DNA from 2 places in the Achromobacter sp. FW305-C-13 genome. Region 1 is predicted to be linked to the other one. Evidence: riboswitches for the same ligand, from Rfam matches in the RefSeq annotation. Region 1 holds a riboswitch; the other holds the start of a gene.

What was found. A riboswitch is a leader RNA that binds a small molecule or an ion and turns the genes downstream of it on or off. The one in region 1 is predicted to bind manganese.
Region 2: linked by a shared signal. The riboswitch ahead of AC3WMU_RS20035 (sodium:calcium antiporter) and the one ahead of mntP (manganese efflux pump MntP) in region 1 are both predicted to bind manganese.

Annotation. Positions count from the first base shown of each region.
Region 1 is NZ_JBYSYN010000002.1:1,286,986-1,291,237, forward strand. It holds gene AC3WMU_RS17275 (hypothetical protein) at 1-555, shown strand, start outside; gene mntP (manganese efflux pump MntP) at 569-1,144, opposite strand; yybP-ykoY riboswitch at 1,154-1,326, opposite strand; gene AC3WMU_RS17285 (CopG family transcriptional regulator) at 1,487-1,909, shown strand; gene AC3WMU_RS17290 (extracellular catalytic domain type 1 short-chain-length polyhydroxyalkanoate depolymerase) at 1,938-3,056, shown strand; gene AC3WMU_RS17295 (AlkA N-terminal domain-containing protein) at 3,076-4,252, opposite strand, start outside.
Region 2 is NZ_JBYSYN010000003.1:240,228-244,479, reverse strand. It holds gene AC3WMU_RS20040 (hypothetical protein) at 1-102, opposite strand, end outside; gene AC3WMU_RS20035 (sodium:calcium antiporter) at 564-1,568, opposite strand; yybP-ykoY riboswitch at 1,648-1,812, opposite strand; gene AC3WMU_RS20030 (aminopeptidase P N-terminal domain-containing protein) at 1,947-3,290, shown strand; gene AC3WMU_RS20025 (TM2 domain-containing protein) at 3,311-3,775, opposite strand; gene AC3WMU_RS20020 (UbiH/UbiF/VisC/COQ6 family ubiquinone biosynthesis hydroxylase) at 3,856-4,252, shown strand, end outside.

The DNA of each region.
Region 1 (4,252 bases):
GTACGGATCTCTCAATGCCGCGCGGTGAATTCAGAGATCATGCCTTGCATCTTCGAGGACGTGGTGGTGGAAGACCTTTCCACCAATCCCATTCTGCTGGTCTGGGCCTCGTTCTTTCGCCGGGTGAAGCTCGTCGGAAAGATCGGCAAGCTCAATCTCAACTTGGCGCCGACTGCGTTTTGCACGGATGCCCGTGTGCTTGAGCAGTTCGCGTCGGCGCGGGCGGCGTTCTACGCCGAAACCGATTGGGCATTGGACATCAGCGAGGCCAAGCTGCTGGGCTTGCGGTGCCAGGGCGTGCCCTTGCATCTGATCAAGCGCGATCCGCAGACGCAGGTCATCCTGGACAAGCAGGGGTGCTATGGCGGCCACCAGGCGCTGGGCGCGGGCTTTGGCCAGGCGTTTCCCGTGACCGATAGCGTGCTGCGAGGCTTCGACGAGTCAAACGACCAGACGCTGCTGCTGGCCGCGTCGCTGGCAGCCCCCAAAGCGCGGCGCGACGCGGAGAAGGGCGCCATCGCCGAGCTTCGGGCGTTGGGGTTCCTGGAAGACTGAAACCCTCGAGGCGTTACGCCGCGGCCGCCGCCGTCAGGTGCTCGTACAGGATCAGCGAGCCGATGCCGATCAGCGCGATGCCGCCCAGCACTTCGGCCCGCTTACCCGCCACGCTGCCCAGCGCGCGGCCCAGCATCACGCCGATCGTCACCATCAAGGTGGTGGCCAGGCCGATCGCGATGGCGGCCACCACGATGTTCACGTCAACGAATGCCAGGCCGACGCCTACGGCCATCGCGTCGATGCTGGTGGCGAATCCGGTCGCGGCCAGGAGCCAGAAGGAATGGCGGACGACCGGCGCGGCGTCTTCGTCCTCTTCCTTGAAGGCGTTGCGGATCATCAGCACCCCGAGAATACAGAGCATGCCGAACGCGATCCAATGATCCCAGTCGGCCACGAATTTTGCTGCGACGGAGCCCAGTCCCCAGCCAATCACAGGTGTGATCGCTTCGATCACACCGAAGATCACGCCGGTGCGCAGAGCTTCGGGCAGGCGGGGCTTGTGCAGGGCGGCGCCTTTGCTGATGGCGGCCGCGAACGCGTCCGTCGACATGGCGAACGCAAGAACAATGAGGGAGAGGGCATTCATGGAGAGAGGGGTCCAACTGGGCGAGAACGGCACAGACCCTTCACACCGCCCAGCGTCGTGTGAAAAGTCCGTGGTCTCGCCAAGCGCAATGCCGCTTACGCCATGGCCGGCTAGGGCCAAGAATGTTGACGTAAGCCCTTTCAGAACAGGCTGAAAGGCGGCTACTCCCCAAAGAGTGAACGCAGTCTAGCAGAGCTGGCCGTCGGGCGTATGACAGACCGCAAGGCGGGCGGGGGAATGGCCGATCGGATTGCGCACCGGCAAACCGCGACGGCAAGGCCTCAAATATGGCAAATTGAAACATCCATAGGCCATCCAAGTGGATGGTTTTAATATTCTTTCATGCCTCCTCGTCCTCCCTCCCTCGCCTCCGTTCCCAAGCCCCCCGATGAGAAGATCACCATCAATCTCGGGTACGTCGACTTGGGCCATATCGATCTTCTGGTGCAGGAAGGGTTCTATGCGAACCGCACCGACCTGATACGAACAGCCATCCGTAATCAACTGGCCACGCACGGCGAAGCCGTTCGTCAGGCGGTCAGCCGAAAGACGCTGGTTCTGGGCATCCAGCACTACACCTCGCAGGACCTGCTTGCGGTTCAGGCGGCGGGGGAAATGCTGCAAATCCGAGTGCTGGGGCTGGCGACCATCGCGCCGGACGTCACCCCCGAACTGGCGCTTGCCACCATCGAATCCGTGACGGTCCTGGGCGCCTTGCATGCCAGCGCCGCCGTCAAAGCTGCCCTGCGTCAGCGCATCCGCTGACTTTCCCCCTAGCCGTCAAGGTAACGCCATGCACCCCGAATTCCAGCAACTCATGAACCAGGCCACCCGGCTCACACGTTCCGGCGATCTGGCCGCAGCGACTGCCGCCATCCAGGCCGCGTTGCGGGGCGGGGCGGTTGCCGCGCCTGCCCGCGAGGACGATTCTGACGTCATCGATGTCGAGGCTTGGGAGATCCCCGAACCCGCCGCCCGGTCGGCTACGGCAAAGGCAAAGGCGACGGCAACGGCTGCGGTCGACGACGTTGCCCCGCCTGCGGACAAGCCGGCCACGGCAGGCGACACGTTCACCGCGGGATCCTTCCGCAACGCAGGGGGGCACCGCAGCTACAAGCTTTACGTGCCGCCCAACGCGGGCGCCGAGCCCCGTCCGCTGGTCGTCATGCTTCACGGTTGCACGCAGGACGCCGACGATTTCGCTGCCGGCACCGCCATGAACCAGGCCGCGCGAGCGCAGGGCTTCTATGTGCTGTATCCCGTGCAGTCGCGCGAGACCAATCCGCAGAAATGCTGGAACTGGTTCAAGCACAATCATCAGCAGCGGGGTCGGGGCGAACCTGAAATATTGGCCGGCATGACGCGCGCCGTCATCGACTCGCACGCGATCGACCCGCAGCGTGTCTACGTGGCAGGCTTGTCGGCGGGCGGTGCGATGGCCGCCATCCTGGCGAGCGCCTATCCCGACCTGTTCGCCGCCGCGGGCGTGCATTCGGGGCTGGCGGCCGGTGTGGCGACTGATCTGCCGTCCGCACTCTCGGCCATGAAGGGCGCCGGCATCCACGCGGCGGGGCAGGCCGCGAGCGGGGTGCCCACGATCGTCTTTCACGGGGACCGCGACGCAACGGTGCATCCGGGCAATGGCCAGGCGGTGGCTGCGGCCAGCGCTGGGGCAGCCGCATCGGTGGAGACCTGCCGCGTGCCGGGGGCTGGCGGCAAACGCCATAGCACCCGGTACCTGTACCGCAACCCCAAGGGCGACATCAGCGCCGAACGCTGGGAGATCCATGGCGCCGGTCATGCCTGGGCCGGCGGGTCGGCAAGCGGATCCTATACGGACCAATCCGGTCCGAATGCCACGGCCGAGATGCTGCGGTTCTTCTTCGAACGTTCGTTGGGCCACCAGCGCTAGCAGCGGCCCGCGCAAGTGCCTACGCGGTCCACAAATGCTGTGCCGCGTAGGCACGCCACGGCCGCCACTGTTCGGACCGTGCCAACAGCTGCGCGGGCGTGACTTCCCGCGATTCCAGTTTTTCCAACGCGCGGATCAGGCCGATGTCCGCCGACGGGAAGGCGTCGGGTTCACGCAGCTGGCGCAGGGCAATGTACTGCGCCGTCCATTCCCCCACGCCTTTGATCTGACGCAGGCGCGCGACGGCTTCTTCCAGCCCGCTGCCGGCGTCGAACAGGTGCTTGTCGGCGACCGCTGCGGCGCCCACGGCGGAGAGCGTGGCGGCGCGGCTTCGGGGCATCCCCAGCGTGGCCAGATCGGCCGCGGCGATGACCGCAGGCTCTGGAAAGACATGGGTCAGCGCGCCTTCGGGTTCGGCCATGGGCGCGCCATACGCCGCCACCAGCTTGCCGGCCAGGCGGATGGCCGCGACGACGGTGATCTGCTGCCCCAGGACGGCGCGCATCGCCAATTCGAATCCATCCCAGGCGCCCGGCACGCGCAGGCCGGGCCTGGCCTGGATCAGCGAGGTCATGACAGGGTCGCCAGCGAATTGCGCGGCGATGGCTACAGGGTCGCTGGCCAGGTCGAACACGCGCCGCACCCGCGCAATGATGGCGGGCAGCGCTTGCAGGCGAGGAAAGCGCACGGTGACCTGCAGGGCATTGCCGGTGCCGGGGCGCACGGTGAGGGTGCCCTGGTGGCCGTCCAGGCTGACCGTGCGCGCGTAGCTGTCCTCTGTCACGTGTTCGATGCCGGGAATGGCGCGCAACCGCAGGAAGGCCAGCATGGCCTCCCAGTCGTAGGGCGGGCGATAGCGCAGCAGCAGCTTGATCTCGCCGTGCCGGCCAGCGGACACCTCGGGTTTTTCCGAGCGGCGCAGCTCGCCCGGGGCACGGCCGAACAGGTCCAGGAAAATCTCGTTGAAGCGGCGGATGCTGCCAAAGCCCGAGGCGAAGGCGATTTCCGCCATGGGCAAATGGGTTTCGTGGATGAGCTGCTTGGCCAGCAGCACGCGGCGCGTCTGGGCCACCGCCACGGGCGAGGCGCCCAGATGCTGGCGAAACTGGCGGCGCAATTGGCGTTCCCCCACGCCCAGACGCTGGGCGAGCGTATCCACCCCGTCGTCGTCCAGCGCGCCCAGTTCAATGAGTTGC
Region 2 (4,252 bases), on a different contig from region 1:
GCGCGGACAGATGACCGTCAAGCGCGACGTGCCGCGGCGGCGGCCCAGGGCGGTGGCGCGGTCCACGCCAGCGCGGCGTAGGAACAAGTCGAAGAAACGCATAACGACCTCCATTGCAAGAATGGGGAGCGTGATCGCGAGTACGCGAGCGCAACTGCGCGGCGCATGACGGACGAACACAAGACGTGCACGAACGCTGGCGCTGCGGCAAGCGGCGGTTCTGGCGGTTTACGTTGGGGAGATTCCCGGCAAGCCGAAGGCCTGCGCTATTGCCGGGGCTTACGCCCGAGGCTTGGGATACGCCGCAACCTGCATGACAGGATGCGGCAGATGGAGTTCTGCGTGTTTCCTGTCAGACAGCGAGGTCGATGCAAGATCGACTACTTTCGCCGGAATCGGTATTCACGAAGACTGCTCCTGGGATGGATAACAACGGAAGTTTACGCGGGTTTCCACTGATGGACAAGGTTTATGGGCCTTAACTGCCCGGAAAACCGCCAAAAAATGCAAAAGCGGCGCAGGCCCTGCCGAGCCTGCGCCGCAATTCGCACCAGGGTCCGGGCTCAGGCGTAGAAGTGCCACCCCAGATATGCCGCAAACAAGGCATAGAAGCCGCCCACCGCCGACAACGCCGGCACGCTCATCACCGAGCGGCGGAAACGCAGCCACAGCAGGCCGATCGACAGCATCGTGAACAGGCCCGCGGCCAGCAAGGGGGCATCCAGCAGCCACGGCGTCATGAAGATACCCAAGGCGCTGGGGATGGTGGCCTGGATCATCATCGCGCCCGAGATGTTGGCCAGCGCCAGGCGTTCCTTGCCTTGGCGCACCCAGATCAGCGCATTCATGATTTCGGGCAATTCGGTGGCGACGGGCGCCAGCAGCAAGGCGGCCACGTGCGGCGACGCGCCCATGAAAATTCCCAGCACTTCGATCTGGTTGACGAACACGTGCGAGGCGCCCGCGATGACCACCAGCGCCAGGATCGTCTGCGTCGCGGCCCAGAACATGGTCGGGTCCTCATCGCGGGGGCGCAGCTTGAGCGGCTCGAGGTCCTCGCTGTCGGTCCGTTCCTCGTCATGGCTCAGTTCGCGCTTGATGTACAGGCCGTACGTCGCCAGGAACAGGATGCCCAGCCAGGGCTTCCACGCGAAGGCCAGCAGGCCCAGGCCCACCTTGAAGATGAAGATGCCCATGAACCAGGCCTGGTCGCGGGCCAGCCGGCGCTGGTCCGCGTTGATACAGTTGGCTTGCGTCGTCTGGCCCCGGCGCGCGCGCCACAGGGCGAAGCCCACTACGGCGTACGCCAGGGTCGCCAGCACCAGGGGGCCGCCCATGGCCGCGCCGACGCCGATGTCTTTCTGCTCCGGGGTGTCGCCGAACATGACGGCCATGAAGGTGACCGCGCTTTCCGGCAATGCGGTGCCGAACGCGGCCAGCACGGTGCCGGTGGCGGTGGCGCCCAGATGGAAGCGGTGTCCGACCCATTCAACGCCATTGACGAAGAATTCGCAGGCGAAGTAAATCACTGCCGCGGACAGGAAAAACAGAAACAGGGTGAGCAACATATGAACACAGCCGGACGAGCAGAAACCAATTGGCGCGACGCTGCGGCTCGCCCGGCTAGGGTGAACGCAACGCGGCCAAAGGTCTCGCCTGGCTGATCCATGCGGCGGGCAGGCCGCTTGCATGGAAACCGTTAGCGCCATGGAGTTCTAGCAACCGCTACGCGGCCCTGAACCACCAAGTCTGTTGACGCTAACTCCTTTGGGGACAAAGGATGGCTACTCCCCAATGACAGAGCCGCGATTGTAGCAGCGCGAATCTGACGGTCCAGTGAATCCCGCGCGGACGCCGCGGGAACCCCGCCCGCTGTTGTTTCCGCGCGATAGCGGGGTAAAGTAAGCCGCATCCACACCTTCGCGGGGTTCGCGCCCCTGCCCGCCATGAGCCTGCCTCCCGCCGACATCGCCCCCTTCGCCGCCCGGCGCCAACGCCTGATGGACCGGATGCGCGCCGACGGCGGCGGCATCGCCATCCTGAGCACCGCCCCCGAGGCAATCCGCAACCGCGACGCCGAATTCCCGTACCGTCACGACAGCGACTTCTTCTACCTCACCGGGTTCACCGAACCCGGTGCCTGGCTGGTGCTGATCGCAGGAGCGACCGACCGCGCCGTGCTGTTCTGCCGCCCGCGCCACGTGGAACACGAGATCTGGGAAGGCAAGCGCTTCGGCCCCGAAGCGGCCGCCGCCTATTTCGGTTTCGACGATGCGCACGCGCTGGACTCCCTGGACGAAGTGGTGCCCACGTTGATGTTGGACCACCCCACCCTGTACGCGCCGCTGGCCGGCGACAAGCGCACCGACGGCCGCCTGCACCGCTGGCTGGCTACGGCGCGCGACGCCAGCCGCGCCGGCCACGCGCCGCCTTCGCGCCAACAGGACATCCGCCCGCTGCTGGCGGAAATGCGGCTGATCAAGGACCCGGCCGAAATCGCCGCGATGCGGCGCGCCGCCAAGATCTCGGCCGGGGCGCACGCGCGCGCCATGCGCGTCGCCCGCGCCGGTATGCACGAATACGAGCTGGAAGCCGAGCTGCTGTATGAATTCCGTCGCCACGGCGCTCAGGCGGTGGCCTACAACAGCATCGTCGCGACGGGCGCCAACGCCTGCGTGCTGCACTACCCGGCGGGCGAAGCCGTGCTGCGCGACGGCGACCTGGTGCTGATCGACGCCGGCTGCGAGGTGGACAGCTACGCCAGCGACATCACCCGGACCTTTCCCGTAAACGGCCGCTACAGCGGCCCGCAGCGCGCACTGTACGACCTGACGGTGGCGGCGCAGGAAGCGGCGGCCCAGGCCACCGCCCCCGGCCGCACCTTCAACGACGGCCACGAAGCCGCGCTGCGCGTGCTGGCGCAAGGCATGCTGGACCTGAAACTGTTGAAGGGATCGCTGGACGGGGTGCTGGAATCCGGCGACTACAGCCGCTTCTACATGCACCGCACCGGCCACTGGCTGGGCCTGGACGTCCATGACGTGGGCGACTACCGCCAGCCGGGCCCCGCCCAGGGCGCCGACCGCCCCTGGCGCAAGCTGGAGCGCGGGATGATGCTGACGATCGAGCCGGGCATCTATGTGCGCCCGGCGGACGATGTGCCGGAGAGCTACTGGAATATCGGTATCCGCACCGAGGACGATGCGCTGGTGACGGATGAAGGCTGTGAACTGATCACCCGTGGCGTGCCCGTAGAGGCCAGCGAGATCGAAGCGCTGATGCGCGAATAGCCCGCCCCACAGCCCCGACCCTACAGCACCAGCCCGTCCAGCCAGCCCATCGCCACCCAGACGTAGACCACCACCATGGCGATGGCGAACATCGAGACGACCGAGCCCACCAGGCAGGCCAGGATGGCGACCAGCACCGGCCCCCATCCCGTGGAGGTGGGGCGGCCCAGCTCGGGGTTGTACAGACGGTCGAATTTCTCGTCCGGCATCAGCGAGAACACCGCGCTTTCGATGAACCCGTCGATCATCGGAATGAAGACCAGGAAGAACGCGGGGTTGTCGTACCAGACGGGGTAGAAGCGAAACGCGCAGAACAGGCAGACGAGCGACAGTGTGGTGACCAGCCAGGCGTGGCGCCGGCCCAGATACCACCAATGGGCGCCCAGCCAGCCGAACAGGCAGGCCAGCAGCCCCACGGCGACTTTGCCGCGCGGGCGGCGAGCGGATACGGCGGATAGCGAAGGGGAAGCCTGAACCTGCGTCATATCGATCAACCGGGTGGGGTGGGCCGCGCGACCCACCGCGCTGGCTGTCCCGGATTGTAGTGGACGGTTAAAATCGGGACATGACTGCATCCGCCTTCGACATTGCGATTCTTGGCGCCGGCCCCGTGGGCCGCGTTCTGGCCCTGATGCTGGCGCGCGTGGCGCCGGATCCGGCGCGCATCGCGCTGCTCGCGGGCGCCGCTCCCGCCCCGGCGACGCCTGCCGCGGCCGTGCCCGCGGCCGACCCCCGCGTGCTGGCCATGAACCACGGCAGCCGCGTGCTGCTGGAATCGCTGCATGCCTGGCCCGAACGTTCGGCCGACATCCGCAACATCCATGTATCGCAGCGCGGACGGCTGGGCCGCACCGTGATCCAGAACACCGACTTCGGCGTGCCGCAGCTGGGTAGCGTCGTCGCCTATTCGGGGCTGCACGCCAAGCTGGACGAATGCGTGGCCGCCTGTGGCGTCACCGTCC